Regions from separate parts of the Bradyrhizobium sp. SPXBL-02 genome, predicted to be linked through region 3. Evidence: predicted binding sites of a transcription regulator. Region 3 holds the regulator's gene; each other region holds the start of a gene.
What was found. The regulator PhoB, encoded in region 3, activates phosphate uptake and scavenging genes when phosphate is short. The targets are predictions, from matches to a motif close to TGTCATNNANCTGTCAT.
Positions count from the first base shown of each region.

Region 1: a site for PhoB is predicted at 1,373-1,389, ahead of ACNJYD_RS21625 (RNA degradosome polyphosphate kinase). Genes of this name have one in related genera too.
Region 2: a site for PhoB is predicted at 1,821-1,837, ahead of ugpB (sn-glycerol-3-phosphate ABC transporter substrate-binding protein UgpB). Genes of this name have one in related genera too.
Region 4: a site for PhoB is predicted at 1,984-2,000, ahead of ACNJYD_RS26405 (inorganic phosphate transporter). Genes of this name have one in related genera too.

Region 1 is NZ_CP182474.1:4,601,695-4,605,482, forward strand. Features, by position in the region: gene ACNJYD_RS21615 (CDP-alcohol phosphatidyltransferase family protein) at 5-547, shown strand; gene ACNJYD_RS21620 (chromosomal replication initiator DnaA) at 639-1,316, shown strand; gene ACNJYD_RS21625 (RNA degradosome polyphosphate kinase) at 1,461-3,650, shown strand; gene ppx (exopolyphosphatase) at 3,666-3,788, shown strand, end outside.
Region 2 is NZ_CP182474.1:300,408-304,195, reverse strand. Features, by position in the region: gene ACNJYD_RS01425 (organic hydroperoxide resistance protein) at 1-287, shown strand, start outside; gene ACNJYD_RS01420 (CaiB/BaiF CoA transferase family protein) at 467-1,672, shown strand; gene ugpB (sn-glycerol-3-phosphate ABC transporter substrate-binding protein UgpB) at 1,891-3,207, shown strand; gene ugpA (sn-glycerol-3-phosphate ABC transporter permease UgpA) at 3,258-3,788, shown strand, end outside.
Region 3 is NZ_CP182474.1:7,932,410-7,936,197, forward strand. Features, by position in the region: gene ACNJYD_RS36870 (aspartate aminotransferase family protein) at 1-169, opposite strand, end outside; gene ACNJYD_RS36875 (GcrA family cell cycle regulator) at 630-1,142, shown strand; gene phoB (phosphate regulon transcriptional regulator PhoB) at 1,414-2,121, opposite strand; gene phoU (phosphate signaling complex protein PhoU) at 2,136-2,852, opposite strand; gene pstB (phosphate ABC transporter ATP-binding protein PstB) at 2,864-3,685, opposite strand; gene pstA (phosphate ABC transporter permease PstA) at 3,682-3,788, opposite strand, start outside.
Region 4 is NZ_CP182474.1:5,641,994-5,645,781, reverse strand. Features, by position in the region: gene ACNJYD_RS26410 (M20 aminoacylase family protein) at 1-162, shown strand, start outside; gene ACNJYD_RS26405 (inorganic phosphate transporter) at 307-1,935, opposite strand; gene ACNJYD_RS26400 (UdgX family uracil-DNA binding protein) at 2,053-3,495, opposite strand; gene ACNJYD_RS26395 (putative DNA modification/repair radical SAM protein) at 3,495-3,788, opposite strand, start outside.

The DNA of each region.
Region 1 (3,788 bases), 3.3 Mb from region 3:
CTGCGTGAGTATTCCAAACATCATTACCCTGGGCCGCATCATGCTGGTCCCGATCATCGTCTGGGCCATCGTATCGAGCCAAATGGAGGTCGCGTTCGCCGTCTTCCTCATCGCCGGCATCAGCGATGCCGTGGACGGGTTCTTGGCCAAGCGCTTCAACATGACGAGCGAGCTGGGCGCCCTGCTTGATCCGCTCGCCGACAAGGCGCTGCTGGTCTCGATCTACATGGCGCTCGGCATCTGGGGCGCGATCCCGCGCTGGATCGTGATCCTGGTGGTCTCGCGCGACATCATGATCGTCGCCGCCGTGATCGTGTCCTGGCTGTTCGACCGGCCGGTCGAGATGAAGCCGTCGAAAGTGTCCAAGCTCAACACGGTCGCGCAAGTGGCGTTCGCAGCCCTGGTGCTGGCGGCGCTTGCCTTCGGCTTCAAGCCCGCGCCCTATGATATCATCCTGATGGGTCTCGTCACGGTCCTCACGCTCTCCTCCGTGTCGCTCTATCTCGTCGAGTGGCTGCGGCACATGAGCACGATCGAGGCCAAATGAAAGTGGAAGCGGCCTCGTAAAGGCCATCTCCGCTCGATCAAATCGAATTCTCTTCGAACCGGCCGGCGCGCCGGCATGGAGCAAAGCAAGCGTGGCAGGCCGCGTTCATCCCCGACAATTGGCGTTTGCACTTCCGCATGCGGAGAGCCTCAGCCGGGACAACTTCCTCGAAGGCCCCGCCAACGCGGCCGGTCTCGGCCTGATCGACAGCTGGCCGGAATGGCCGAACCGGATCATGTGGCTGGCGGGCCCGGAGGGCAGCGGCAAGAGCCATCTCGCCGCGATCTGGGCCGAGGACGCTGGCGCCCGTTCGACCACCGCCAATGCGCTGACCGCGGCGGCCGTGCCCGGCGCGCTCGCCACCGGCGCGCTAGTGGTCGAGGATCTCAAGGCTGGGGACTTCGACGAGCGCGCCCTGTTTCACCTGATGAATCTCGGCCGCGAGGACGGCGCCTACCTCCTCTTCACCGGGCGCGAGGCACCGGCCGCGCTTCAGATCGAGCTTCGCGACCTGCGCTCGCGCCTGCGGGCCGTTCCGGTGGTCACGCTGCTGCTGCCCGACGACCAGCTGTTCCGCGGCCTCATCGTCAAGTTCTGCGCCGACCGCCAGCTCAATGTGGACGAGAGCGTGGTCGGCTACCTCGCCAACCGCCTGGAACGGTCCTCGGCCGCCGCCCGGCGGGCCATCGAGTTGCTCGACAGCGAAGCCCTGCGGCTCGGCCGTCCCGTCACCCGGGCACTGGCCGCCGAGCTGCTCCGGGACGCCTGACCGGCTCGCAGGCCTCCCTGAAGCCCGCTTGACGCGGGGCGGCGGCGGAACATCAATGTCATCGAAACGTCATCGCTCTAACACATGCTCCCGCCGATTTTGCGCTTAAGTCGCAATTGGGTGAACTGGATGGACCGACTTCTGATGGACTCTGCGCAAGCTCTTGAAACCAAAGAGAAAGCCCCGGAAACCGAGGGCCTCCCGGCAATCGCGTCCAGCCCCGAGCGGTTCATCAACCGCGAGCTGTCCTGGCTGCATTTCAACCGCCGCGTCCTGGAGGAATCGGTCAACCCCAGCCACCCCGTGCTGGAGCGGGTGCGATTCCTGTCGATTTCGGCGAATAACCTCGACGAGTTCTTCATGGTCCGCGTTGCCGGCATCAAGGCCCAGGTGCGCGAGGGCATTGCCGAACGCAGCCCCGACGGCCTGACGCCGTCCGAGCAGCTCGCGCTGATCAACCGCACCGTCTCCCAGCTCGCCTCCGACCAGCAGGCGATCTGGCGCGACCTGCGCGGCACGCTGGCCGATGTCGGCATCGTGCTGGTCGACGGCAAGGACGTCACCAAGGCTGAACGGACCTGGATCGAGGACTACTTCCTCAACAACGTGTTCCCGCTGCTGACGCCGCTGGCGATCGATCCGGCCCACCCCTTCCCGTTCATTCCGAGCCTCGGCTTCACCATCGCGCTGCACCTCACGCGCGCCGCCGACGGCAAGCAGATGAACGCGCTGATCCGCATGCCCGGCAAGATCGACCGCTTCATCCGCCTGCCGGCGGAGGGCACGGTGCGCCTGATCTCGCTGGAACAGGCCACCGCCCTGTTCATCAATCGCCTGTTCCCCGGCTACAATCTGCACGGCCATGGCGCCTTCCGGATCATTCGCGACTCCGAGCTCGAAATCGAGGAAGAGGCCGAAGACCTCGTCCGCCTGTTCGAGACCGCGCTGAAGCGCCGCCGCCGCGGATCGGTGATCCGGCTCGAGATCGACGCCAAGATGCCGGAGGAGCTGCGCAGCTTCGTGCAGCACGCGCTCTCGGCCGCCGACGACGAGGTGTTCCTGGTCGACGGCGTGCAGGCGATGAACGAGCTCTCGCAGCTGACCCGGCTCGACCGCCCCGACCTCGAATTCACCCCTTACGTGCCGCGCCATCCCGAACGCGTGCGCGAGCATGGCGGTGACATCTTTGCCGCGATCCGGCAGAAGGACCTGATCGTCCATCATCCCTATGAGTCGTTCGACGTCGTCGTGCAGTTCCTGCAGCAGGCCACGCGCGACCCCGATGTCGTCGCGATCAAGCAGACCCTCTACCGCACCTCCAACAACTCACCGATCGTGCGCGCGCTCGCCGAAGCGGCTGAAGCCGGCAAATCCGTCACTGCACTGATCGAGCTGAAAGCGCGGTTCGACGAGGAAGCCAACATCCGCTGGGCGCGCGATCTCGAACGCGCCGGCGTGCAGGTCGTCTACGGCTTCCTCGAACTGAAGACGCACGCAAAGCTCTCGATGGTGGTGCGCCGCGAGGGCGGCAGCCTGACGACCTACGTCCACACCGGCACCGGCAACTATCACCCGGTCACCGCGCGCATCTACACCGACCTTTCCTACTTCACCTCGGACCCGACCATCGGCCGCGATGCCGCACGCGTGTTCAATTTCATCACCGGCTATGCCGCGCCGAGCGATCTGGAAAAGATGGCCGTGTCGCCGCTGACCTTGCGCAAGCGCATCATCGAGCACATCCAGGGCGAGACCGCGCATGCGCGGCACGGCCGTCCGGGCGCGGTCTGGATGAAGATGAATGCGCTGGTCGACCCCGACATCATCGATGCGCTCTACGAGGCGTCCCAGGCCGGCGTCCAGGTCGAGCTCGTGGTGCGCGGTATCTGCTGCCTCAGGCCCGGCATTCCCGGCCTGTCGGAGAACATCCGCGTCAAGTCGATCATCGGCCGCTTCCTGGAACATGGCCGAATCTACTGCTTCGGCATGGGCCAGGGCCTGCCGAGCGCGAAAGCGGCTGTGTATATCTCCTCTGCCGACATGATGCCGCGAAACCTCGACCGCCGCGTCGAGGTGCTGTGTCCGCTGCAAAATCCGACGGTGCATCAGCAGGTTCTCGAACAGATTATGGTCGCGAACCTGAAGGACAATGAGCAGAGCTGGCAGTTGTTGCCGGATGGGTCTTCAACGCGTATGAAGACCGCGAAGGGCGAGGAGCCTTTCAACGTCCACAACTACTTCATGACGAATCCGAGTCTGTCTGGCCGTGGAAAGTCGCTCAAGGAATCCTCGCCGCGTCGTCTCACGCGCCGGAACGAACGCCATCAATCCTGATCGGGGATTTGCGACGTGAAGCGGCCGCGCAAGCGCGGCTCGAGCGTCGCGGTTATCGACATCGGCTCCAACTCGGTCCGCCTCGTCGTCTACGAGGCGCTGGCGCGCAGCCTCATCCCGATCTTCAACGAGAAGACG
Region 2 (3,788 bases), 580 kb from region 3:
ATCCCGAGCAGCTGTTCGCGGCCGGCTATGCTGCCTGCTTCATCGGCGCGATGAAGTTCGTGGCTTCGCAGGGCGGCCCGAAGGTTCCGGCCGATGCCTCCGTCACCTCGACCGTCGGCATCGGCCCGCGCTCGGAAGGCGGCTTCGGCCTCGACATCGATCTTGCCGTCTCGCTGCCGGGCCTTGCCCGCGCGGAGGCCGAGGCGCTGGTCGCCAGGGCCCACCAGGTGTGCCCGTACTCCAATGCCACGCGCGGCAATGTCGACGTTCGCCTGACGGTCGTCTGATCGGCAGAACGGATTGGCTGGCCCGGGATCCCCCTCGGGCCGGCCGCTTCCGACTGAATTTGCCACCGCGCGGCATGGCAGCGCAGCCGCGCATGCGGCCCTACGCGAGGGCCCATTGCTGGCGCAAACAAACCTCGCTAGGCCTGTGCTCGAACGACCGACACAGGAGAAGCGAAGGCATGAGTTCTGAAGCCGCAACGGGTGCCATGAGCGGACTGCGCGTCATCGATCTCACGCGTGTGCTCGGCGGTCCCTACTGCACCCAGATCCTCGCCGACCACGGCGCCGACGTGATCAAGGTCGAGCCGCCCGCGGGCGACGAGGTGCGCGAATGGGGCCCTCCGTTCCACGAGGAGGATGCGGCCTATTTCGTCGGCATCAACCGCAACAAGCGCTCGATCGGCCTCGACCTCGCCTCCGAAGGCGGGCGTGTCGTGCTGCTGAAGATGCTGGAAACGGCCGACGTCCTGATCGAGAATTTCAAGCCGGGCACGCTGGAGAAATGGGGCATCGGCAACGACGTCCTCAGCAAGAAATATCCGCGCCTCGTGCATTGCCGCATCTGCGGCTTCGGCGCCGACGGCCCGCGCGGCGGCAATCCCGGCTATGACGCCATCATCCAGGCCATGACCGGCATGATCGCGGCGACCGGCTCGCCCGAGAGCGGGCCGATGCGGATCGGCGTGCCGCTGGTCGACATCACCACCGGCCTCTATGCGGCGATCGGCATCCTGATGGCGCTGTCGGAGCGGCAGCGTTCGGGCAAGGGCCAGTTCCTGGAGACGACGTTGTACGAGACCGGCCTTGCCATCATGCATCCGCACACCGCGAATTATTTCATGCATGGCAAGCCGCCCTCGCTCACCGGCAACGAGCACCCGAACCTCGTGCCCTACGCGATCTTCCCGACCAAGACCGACAACATCTTCATCGGCGTCGGCAATGACGGCACCTTCCGCAAGCTCGCCAAGGAGATCGGCAAGCCCGAGCTCGGCACCGATCCGCGCTTTGCCCGCAACAAGGACCGCATCGCCAATCGCGAGGCGCTGCGCGCCGAGCTCGCCGCCGTGTTCAGCCAGCACGAGGCCGAGCCGCTGTGCAACCGCCTGCTCGCGGCGGGCCTGCCTGCGGGGCCTGTGCAGAAGATCGACCAGGCGCTGACCAACCCGCACACGATCGCGCGCGGCGATATCATCGAGAAGGACTGGTACAAGGGCGTCGCCTCACCGATCCGGCTCGACCGCAGCAAGCCCAGCCTGCGCCGCGTGCCGCCGAAATTCAGCCAGCACGCGGCCGAGGTGCTGGGCGAGTTCGGCTACTCCAAGGCCGAGATCGACGCGATGGTCGAAAAAGGCACGGTCTGCGGTCCCGAGCGCAAGCGCTAAGGGCCTCACCCTTCCCATCAACCAATGCCGCACTGCGGCGCGCGCACGCATGTGCAGCGCGAACGGCGTTGGCTGACCGCTCCGTGTTCGCCTATTTGACGACTTCCCATTTGGCGGCGCTTGCTGCTTTCGTTTCTCCCGCTTACACAGTCATGTGAACGTCATATGGCGCTGCTAGCGCAAGCGCTTCTTAGTGACGGGCAAGGGAGGTTTTCTTGATGGCTCTTCGACATTTTGGCGCGGCTGCGGCTGTCGCGCTCGCGGTTGGTCTCGGCGCCTCGCCGGCACTTGCCGTGACCGAAATCCAGTGGTGGCACGCGATGACCGGCGCCAACAACGACGTCATCGTCAAGCTCGCCAACGACTTCAACGCCACGCAGAGCGACTACAAGGTGATCCCGACCTACAAGGGCAACTACGCCGATACGATGAACGCCGGCATCGCCGCGTTCCGCGCCGGCAACGCGCCGCACATCATGCAGGTGTTCGAGGTCGGCACCGCCACCATGATGGCCGCGACCGGCGCCGTGAAGCCGGTCTACAAGCTGATGGCCGAGACCGGCGAGAAGTTCGATCCGAAGGCCTATCTGCCCGCGATCACCGGCTACTACTCGACCTCGAAAGGCGAGATGCTGTCCTTCCCCTTCAACTCGTCGTCGACCGTGATGTGGGTCAACCTCGACGAGCTGAAGAAGGCCAATGTCGAGATCCCGAAGACCTGGCCTGAAGTGTTCGACGCCGCCAAGAAGCTGAAGGCGGCCGGCCATGCCACCTGCGGCTTCTCCAACTCCTGGGTCACCTGGGTCAATCTCGAGCAGCTGTCCGCCTGGCACAACGTGCCGCTGTCGACCAAGGCCAACGGCCTCGACGGCTTCGACACCGTGCTCTCCTTCAACGGGCCGCTCCAGGTCAAGCATCTCGAGAACCTGGTCGAGCTCCAGAAGGACAAGACCTACGACTATGCCGGCCGCACCAACACCGGCGAAGGCCGCTTCACGTCGGGCGAATGCCCGCTCTACCTGACCTCGTCGGCGTTCTTCGGCAACGTCAAGGCGCAGGCCAAGTTCGCCTTCACCGCCGTGCCGATGCCCTATTATCCGGACGCCAAGGGCGCGCCGCAGAACTCGATCATCGGCGGTGCCTCGCTCTGGGTGATGGGCGGCAAGCCGGCGGACGATTACAAGGGCGTCGCGAAGTTCCTCACCTTCCTCTCGGACACCGATCGCCAGGTCTACATCCACAAGGCCTCCGGCTATCTGCCGATCACCAAGGCGGCCTATGATAAGGCCAAGGCCGAGGGCTTCTACAAGGACCAGCCCTATCTCGAGACGCCGCTGCTCGAGCTGACCAACAAGGAGCCGACCGAGAATTCGCGCGGCCTGCGCCTCGGCAACATGGTGCAGCTCCGTGACGTCTGGGCGGAGGAGATCGAGCAGGCACTGGCGGGGAAGAAGACCGCCAAGCAGGCGCTGGACGCCGCCGTCGAGCGCGGCAACACCATGCTGCGCCAGTTCGAAAAGACCGCCGTGAAGTAAGGCGACCAGCGGCAGGCCGGTCAGCCGGCCTGCCGCTTCTCTGGGGCATCATGCAAAAGCAAGCCATTTTCCAGTCGAAGCTGTTGCCCTATGCGCTGGTTGCGCCGCAGCTCGCGATCGTCCTGATTTTCTTCTACTGGCCGGCCTTGCAGGCGGTGATCCAGTCCTTCCTGCTCCAGGACGCCTTCGGCCTCTCGACCAGCTTCGTCTGGTTCGAGAATTATCTCGAGCTGTTCAGGGAGCGCGCCTATTTCGAGGCGATCCTGCGCACCTTCTTCTTCTCGTTCGCGATCGCGGTGTCGTCGCTGTCGTTCGCGCTGCTGCTCGCCGTGATGGCGGACAAGCCGCTGCGCGGCTCGATGCTCTACCGCACGCTGCTGATCTGGCCCTATGCGGTGGCGCCGCCCGTCGTCGGCGTGCTCTGGATCTTCATGCTGCATCCCTCGCTCGGCGTGCTCTCGCGCTACCTGCGCACTCTGGGCATCGACTGGAATCCGCTGCTCGACGGCGACCAGGCCGCATCGCTGATCATCCTGGCCGCCGCCTGGAAGCAGATCTCCTACAACTTCCTGTTCTTCCTC
Region 3 (3,788 bases):
TGACCAGCGCGGGATGAACGTGGCCGAGCGCATTCACCGCCACGCCCGAGGTGAAATCGAGATAGCGATCACCATTGGTCGCGATCAGCCAGCAGCCTTCGCCGCGCTCGAAACCGAGGTCGGCCCTGGCGAAGACGGGGAGCAAATGCGGCGCGGCGCTGTTAGTCATGACGTCACTTGAATGTTGCGGACGGTGTGAGGCACGCATTGCGCAACGCACCATTGACCGGCCCCGGAAAACGAAACGTGCCGCCTTTTAAGGGCGGCACGTGGCACTATCTTATGCCTGGAAAGACGGGTGTCAATGCCGCCCGGAAAGCCTCGCGAAACGCTGAATCCGTAGTCTTGCGGTGCCGATTTTGCGGGTTTTTCACCACGGAACATGTGGAAGCGAGTCGGCGGACTCTTGCGCGGGAGTCACGCCATATTGTAGCGTTTGGACTGTCAGATACGACATCTCGTGCAGCAGTTCTGATCCCAAAAGTCCTCATGTACCGGCGTAAACGTTCGGGCGTCTTGAGCGCGCCCGGCGAGCCTTAAGGGATTCTGGCGGCACGGGTTTTTCAAGGCTTTAGGCAATCGCGGCGAAGGCTCCAGGATGGCAGGCGCGCTGCGAGGGAAAGGGTGCAATGACGGTTTTGACCTGGTCCGATGATCGCGTCGAGCAGCTGAAGAAGCTCTGGGAGGCCGGACTTTCGGCCAGCCAGATCGCGGCGGAGCTCGGCAATGTGACCCGCAATGCCGTGATCGGCAAGGTGCACCGGCTCGGCCTGTCCGGCCGCGCCAAGAGCCCTTCATCGGCAGCGCCGCGGCCGCGCAAGGCACGGCCCGCGCAGCACATGATGCGGGTGACGCGACCCGTTGCGCGCGGCAACACCGCGCTGGCGCAGGCCTTCGAGGTCGAGGTGGAAGCCGAGCCGGTTACCTACGACAACGTGGTGCCGATGAGCCAGCGCCTGTCGCTGCTGGAATTGAACGAGGCGACGTGCCACTGGCCGGTCGGCGATCCATCGAGCCCGGATTTCTTCTTCTGCGGCGGCAAGGCGCTCTCGGGCCTGCCCTATTGCGCCCAGCATTCGCGCGTGGCCTATCAGCCCGCAGCGGACCGCCGTCGCGCACCGGCGAAGCCGAGCACGCGCTGAGCTTGCGGAATTAGTTGGCTGCACATACGGCAGCCGTCACACGATGACGGCTGAACTCACTCGGTGCCATCCCCGCGAAGGCGGGGATCCATAACCACAGGGCGCGATCGTTGCGCGAGATGGTCACTCCGAGTCATCGTCAAACCACGTCCTGTGGTTGATCGCGACGAGCGCAAGCGCTCGCGCTGAGATCCCGGGCTCGCGCTGGGCGCGCCCCGGGATGACGGTTGAGGGTGTAGCCGCAGCTCACCACACCAACAGCTCGCAGATCTTACGTCTGCTCGGCCTTCGCGAAGCGATCATCCAGCGCGTAGCCGGCGCCGCGGACGGTGCGGATCGGGTCCTGCTCGCGGCCGAGATTGAGCAGCTTGCGCAGGCGGCCGATATGGACGTCGACGGTACGCTCATCGATATAGATGTCGCGGCCCCAGACGCTATCGAGCAGCTGCTCGCGCGAGAACACGCGGCCGGGATGCTCCAGGAAGAACTCCAATAGGCGATATTCGGTCGGGCCGAGATCGATCGGCCGGCCCGAGCGCGCCACGCGGCGCTTGTCGCGGTCGAGCTCGATGTCGCCATAGGCGAGCACGGTGGCGAGCCGCTCGGGGCTGGCGCGCCTGAGCAGACCCTTCACGCGCGCGAGCAGCTCCGGCACCGAGAACGGCTTGACGATGTAATCGTCGGCGCCGGTTGCGAGGCCCCGTACCCGCTCGCTCTCCTCGCCGCGCGCAGTGAGCATGATGATCGGCAGCTGCTTGGTCTCGGGACGGGTCCGAAGCCGCCGGCACAGCTCGATGCCCGACAGGCCCGGCAGCATCCAGTCGAGCACGATCAGATCGGGAATGTGCTCCTTGAGGCGGGTGTCGGCGTCGTCGCCGCGCATCACCGTCTCGACGTCATAGCCGTCGCCTTCGAGGTTGTAGCGGAGAAGCTCGGTGAGAGCTTCCTCGTCCTCTACCACCATAATGCGTGCGCCCATGTTGTCGTCGCTCCTTAGGTATTCGGCACCGTCGTGGCGAAGGTCGTCATGTCGCCCTTCGGCCGCTTGTCGGTGATCGCCTGGCCCTCGATCATGTAGAACACGGTCTCGGCGATGTTGGTGGCGTGGTCGCCGATCCGCTCGATGTTCTTGGCACAGAACATCAGGTGGATGCAGAACGAGATGTTGCGCGGATCCTCCATCATGTAGGTGAGGAGCTCGCGGAACAGCGAGGTGCAGATGGCGTCGACTTCCTCGTCGCCCTTCCACACCGCCATCGCCGCCGGCAAATCGTGCGCGGCATAGGCGTCGAGCACGCTCTTGACCTGCTGCTGCACGAGGTCGGTCATGTGCTCCAGGCCGCGGAACAGCTTGAGCGGATGGAAGTCCGTCTCCAGCGCCGCGACGCGCTTGCCCATGTTCTTGGCAAGATCGCCGATGCGCTCGAGATCGGTCGCAACGCGCATGGCGCCGACGATCTCGCGCAGGTCGACGGCCATCGGCTGGCGGCGGGCGATGGTGAGCACGGCACGCTCCTCGATGCGCTTCTGCAGCGCGTCGAGATCGGCGTCGGTGGTGACGACGCGCTGGCCGAGTGCCACGTCGCGGCGGATCAGCGCGTCGACGGAATCGACGATCATGCGCTCGGCGATGCCGCCCATCTCGGCGACCAGGCGAGTGAGCTCCTGAAGGTCGCTGTCGAAGGCCTTTACGGTATGTTCAGAACCCATATTCCGTCTCCTCAGCCGAACCGGCCGGTGATGTAATCCTGCGTGCGCCGATCGCTCGGCGACGTGAAGATCTTGCTGGTGTCGTCGAACTCGATCAGCTCGCCGAGATACATGAAGGCGGTCTTGTCGGAGACGCGCGCCGCCTGCTGCATGTTGTGGGTGACGATCGCGATCGTGTAGTTCTCGGACAATTCCTGGATCAGCTCCTCGACCTTGGCGGTCGAGATCGGGTCGAGCGCCGAGCAAGGCTCGTCGAACAGGATCACCTCGGGCCGCACCGCGACGGTGCGGGCGATGCAGAGGCGCTGCTGCTGGCCGCCGGAGAGCGACAGGCCGGAGGCATTGAGCTTGTCCTTGACCTCGTTCCACAGCGCGCCGCCGCGCAGCGCCTTCTCGACGCGGCCGTCCATCTCGGACTTCGAGATCTTCTCGTACAGACGAATGCCGAAGGCGATGTTCTCGTAGATCGTCATCGGGAACGGCGTCGGCTTCTGGAACACCATGCCGACCCGGGCCCGCAACAGGTTGAGGTCCAGCTTGGCGTCGAGGATGTTGGTCTGGTCGAGCAGCAGCTGGCCGGTGGCGCGCTGGCCCGGATAGAGGTCGTACATCCGGTTGAAGATGCGCAGCAGGGTGGACTTGCCGCAGCCCGACGGGCCGATGAACGCCGTGACGCGGTTGGTGCCGAGCGTCAGATTGATGTTCTTCAGCGCGTGGTGCTCACCGTAGTAGAAATTCAGGTTGCGCGCGGTGACCTTGGCGGGCGCCTCGGGCAGCGGCTGCGAGCCGGGATGAACGGTCGGCGCGCTGACGGAAACAGACATTTCACTCATTTTGCAGTCCTCTCGGCGCCAAGGATGCGCGCGCCAATGTTCAGGGCAAGCACGGTCAGGGTGATGAGCAGCGCGCCGCTCCAGGCGAGTTGCTTCCAATATT
Region 4 (3,788 bases), 2.3 Mb from region 3:
TTCGCCTACATGCTCGAAGCGCGGCCCGGCGCCTTCATCTTCTGCGGCAACGGCGACAGCGCCGGCCTGCATCACCCCGCCTACAATTTCAACGACGAGGCTATCGTCTACGGCACGTCCTATTGGGTGAAGCTGGTCGAGGAGCAGCTCGCGGCGTCTTAGTTCACCTCGCCCCGCTTGCGGGGAGAGGTCGGCGCGAAGCGCCGGGTGAGGGGGACTCTCCGCGAGTCCATCTGTCACCATTTTCTCGGATGGAGCCCGTCACCCCAGCCCTCTCCCCGTAACAACGGGGAGAGGGAGAGGCTCTCAGAACATCCGCGAGAAGATCACGTAGAGCGTGGCCGACAGCATGATCGCGCAAGGCAGCGTCAGCACCCAGGCCATCAGCAGGTTGCGGATCGTCGACCATTGCAGGCCCGAACCGTTCGCCGCCATGGTGCCGGCGACGCCCGACGACAGCACATGGGTGGTGGAGACCGGCAGGCCGAACACGTCGGCCGCGCCGATCGTGGCGGCGGCCACGAGCTCGGCGGACGCTCCTTGCGCATAGGTGAGATGGCTCTTGCCGATCTTCTCGCCGACCGTGATGACGATGCGTTTCCAACCGATCATGGTGCCGAGGCCGAGCGCGATCGCGACCGCGATCTTCACCCAGTTCGGGATGAACTTCGTGGCGGCGTCGAGCGATCCCTTGTAGGCGTTCAGGGTCGCAATCTCCTCCTTGTTGAGATCGTTCTCCTTGTCCTTCATCAGGAAGCGGATCGCTTCGGAGGTCATGTACATGTCGTTGCGGGTGTTGCCGACGGCTTCCGCGGGCACCTTGTTCAGCGTGCCGTATTTGGCGACCTGGTCGCCGACGTCCTTCACCAGAACCGCGAGCGAGGGATAGGTCCCCTCGTTGATGTGGCGCTGCGTGATATACTGCGTCACGGCGGGACGGGGATCGCCGATGATGCTGTGGCCGGCGCCCTTCGCCGAGATCACCCTGGCGGCGGCATCCGAGGTCTTCTGGAACTGGACGACCTGCGATTCCGGCAGCGCGCGGTTGAGCGCGTAGGCCGTCGGCACGGTGCCGATCAGGATCAGCATGATCAGGCCCATGCCCTTCTGGCCGTCGTTCGAGCCGTGCGCGAAGCTGACGCCGGTGCAGGTCGCGATCAAGAGGCCGCGGATCCACAGCGGCGGCGCCTTGTTGCCTTCAGGCGCGGAATAGAGCGCCGGGTTGCGCACGATGAACTTGAGCACGAGCAACAGCGTGGCGGCGCAGATGAAGCCGAACAGGGGCGACAGCAGCAGCGCGTAGCCGATCTCGGTCGCCTTGGTCCAGTCCACGCCCGAGGTGCCGTCGCGGCCGCGCATGACGGCGTTGGCGATACCGACGCCGATGATCGAGCCGATCAGCGTGTGCGAGGAGGAGGCGGGCAGGCCGAAGAACCAGGTGCCGAGATTCCACAGGATCGCGGCGATCAGCAGCGCGAATACCATGGCGAAGCCGGCGCTGGAGCCGACCTGGAGGATCAGCTCGACCGGCAGCAGCGAGACGATGCCGAAGGCGACCGCGCCGGAGGACAGGAGCACGCCGAGGAAGTTGAAGAAGCCCGACCACATCACCGCGACCTCGGCCGGCAGCGAATGGGTGTAGATCACGGTCGCCACCGCATTGGCGGTGTCGTGGAAGCCGTTGACGAATTCGAAGCCGAGCGCGATCAGGAGCGCGATGAACAGAAGGATGTAGGGCAGATAGGTCGTCACCCGCGTGCCGGTGGCGTTGACGTCGACATAGATGCTGTAGGCGACGAACAGCAGGCCCGCGGCGAGGATGCCGAAGAACAGGATCATCGTCAGCGGATTGAAGCCCTTGTCGAGATTTGGCCGTGAGGCCGGCTGGATCGGCGCGGGATCGGCTACCGCGCGGTCAAATGCTACATCGGTCATATCTGGACGCCCCTTAACTTTCAGGTCCAGGTATTGTCCGCGATGGATTTGAAGGCTGGATGACAACCGACGCGCGAAAGCCGTTTTCCTGCAAGTATGCCGTCGTCCTGCCAGTGCCTAGGCCGCCCGCGCGGCCTTCTTCTGCAAGCCGGCGGCGATCTTCAAGTCCTCGACAAAGCGTCGATACTCCAGCACCTTGGCTTCGGGATCGGGCAGCCGCAGCAGATAGGACGGATGCACCGTCACGAGCGCTTTGCGTCCGTCGGGAAGATCGATCAACCGGCCGCGGTTCTTGCCGATCGGAGTGATCTTGCCGAACACGCTTTGCGCGGCGGTGGCGCCCATCGCGACGATGAGATCCGGCTGGATTGCTGAAACTTCCCGCTCATACCATTGCCGGCACGCCCGGATCTCCGGGGTGTTCGGCTTCTGGTGCAGGCGGATCTTTCCGCGCGGCACGAATTTGAAGTGCTTCACCGCGTTGGTGACATAGACCTTCTTGCGGTCGACGCCGGCTTCCTCAAGCGCACGGTCGAGCATCTGGCCGGCCGGACCGACGAAGGGGTGACCGGCGAGGTCTTCCTTGTCGCCGGGCTGCTCGCCGACCAGCATGATGTTGGCATTCTCGGGGCCTTCGCCGAACACGGTCTGCGTCGCGTCCTTGTAGAGATGGCAGGCGCGGCAATGGGCGGCTTCCTCGCGGAGCCCATCGAGATCGTCGGCAGCTGGCTTGCGTTTCATCGGAGCCTCCGGCCGCTTCTGAGGCTTATGCGGATCGGTTGCGGCATTGGCGATCATGGCACCGGTCATGCGTTCGGCGTCCTCGATCAAGGGCTTAATGATCGAAGCCTCGGGCAGGTTCCTCCAATATTTCTTCGGCATCTCGGCCTGCATCGCCTTCACCTTGAGCCGGGCCGGATTGAAGATGCTGGCATAGTAGCGCCGCCAGGTTTCCTCGAGCCGGTCTTCGCCCGGCGCCTCGCTCTTGCTGACGCCCGGCGTGAACGAGAGCGCGTGGCCGTCCCAATGCGCGCAGAGGTCCGGGGTCAGGATCGACCAGGGCATGTCGGCAAAACGCTTGGCGAAGAACGGCGCGGCGAGCTCGACGATGTGATGCTCCGGCTCGAACCATGCGACGTAATGCGCCTGGCGTTCCCGGCCGATCTCGCGGAAGCGCACGAAGGCATGCATCTTGTGCTCGTCGCGATAGACCGCTTTCGCCATGGCCGTGACCTGCGCGACATCGGGGTCTGTCGCGACCTCGATGAGATCGTGGTTGTCCTTCAGCCGGAACAGCAGGCGATAGAGGATCGCAAAGCGCTCGCCGTCGCGGTGCAGGATCGCCGCCTTCGCGAGCTCGACGAATTTTGCCGAGACATTGAAGGTGCTGTCGTTCACCTCGAGGATCGGAGACGGCGCGGGCGGCGCGAACAACTCCGCTTCGCCGCCTTGCACGGTCCAGGTGACATCGCTGGGTGGCACGTGGTGAAGCACGAGGCTCCGCGCGGCTTTGCGCCAGCCGTCGAAATCGGTTTCGGTGTCGAGGGTGATGTACTGCATCAGAAGCCAAATCCCAGTTGAGTTGCTTTGGGCTTGAATCGTTCGATCAGCCCGGCAGCGTCGAGCCGGTGTGGGGCGGGGCGGTGATCGCTGAGGACGATGAACGGCAGCACCTTGCTGCGGGGCACATGCAGCCGCGCGAGATCGGCGAGGCGGATCGTGGTGGTTCGCCGCGTCGCGATGATGCGTTCGACCGTCCTGGTGCCGAACCCCGGAACGCGCAGCAGCTCCTCGCGGCTGGCGCGGTTGACGTCGAGCGGGAAGCGGTCGCGGTGGCGCAGTGCCCAGGCGAG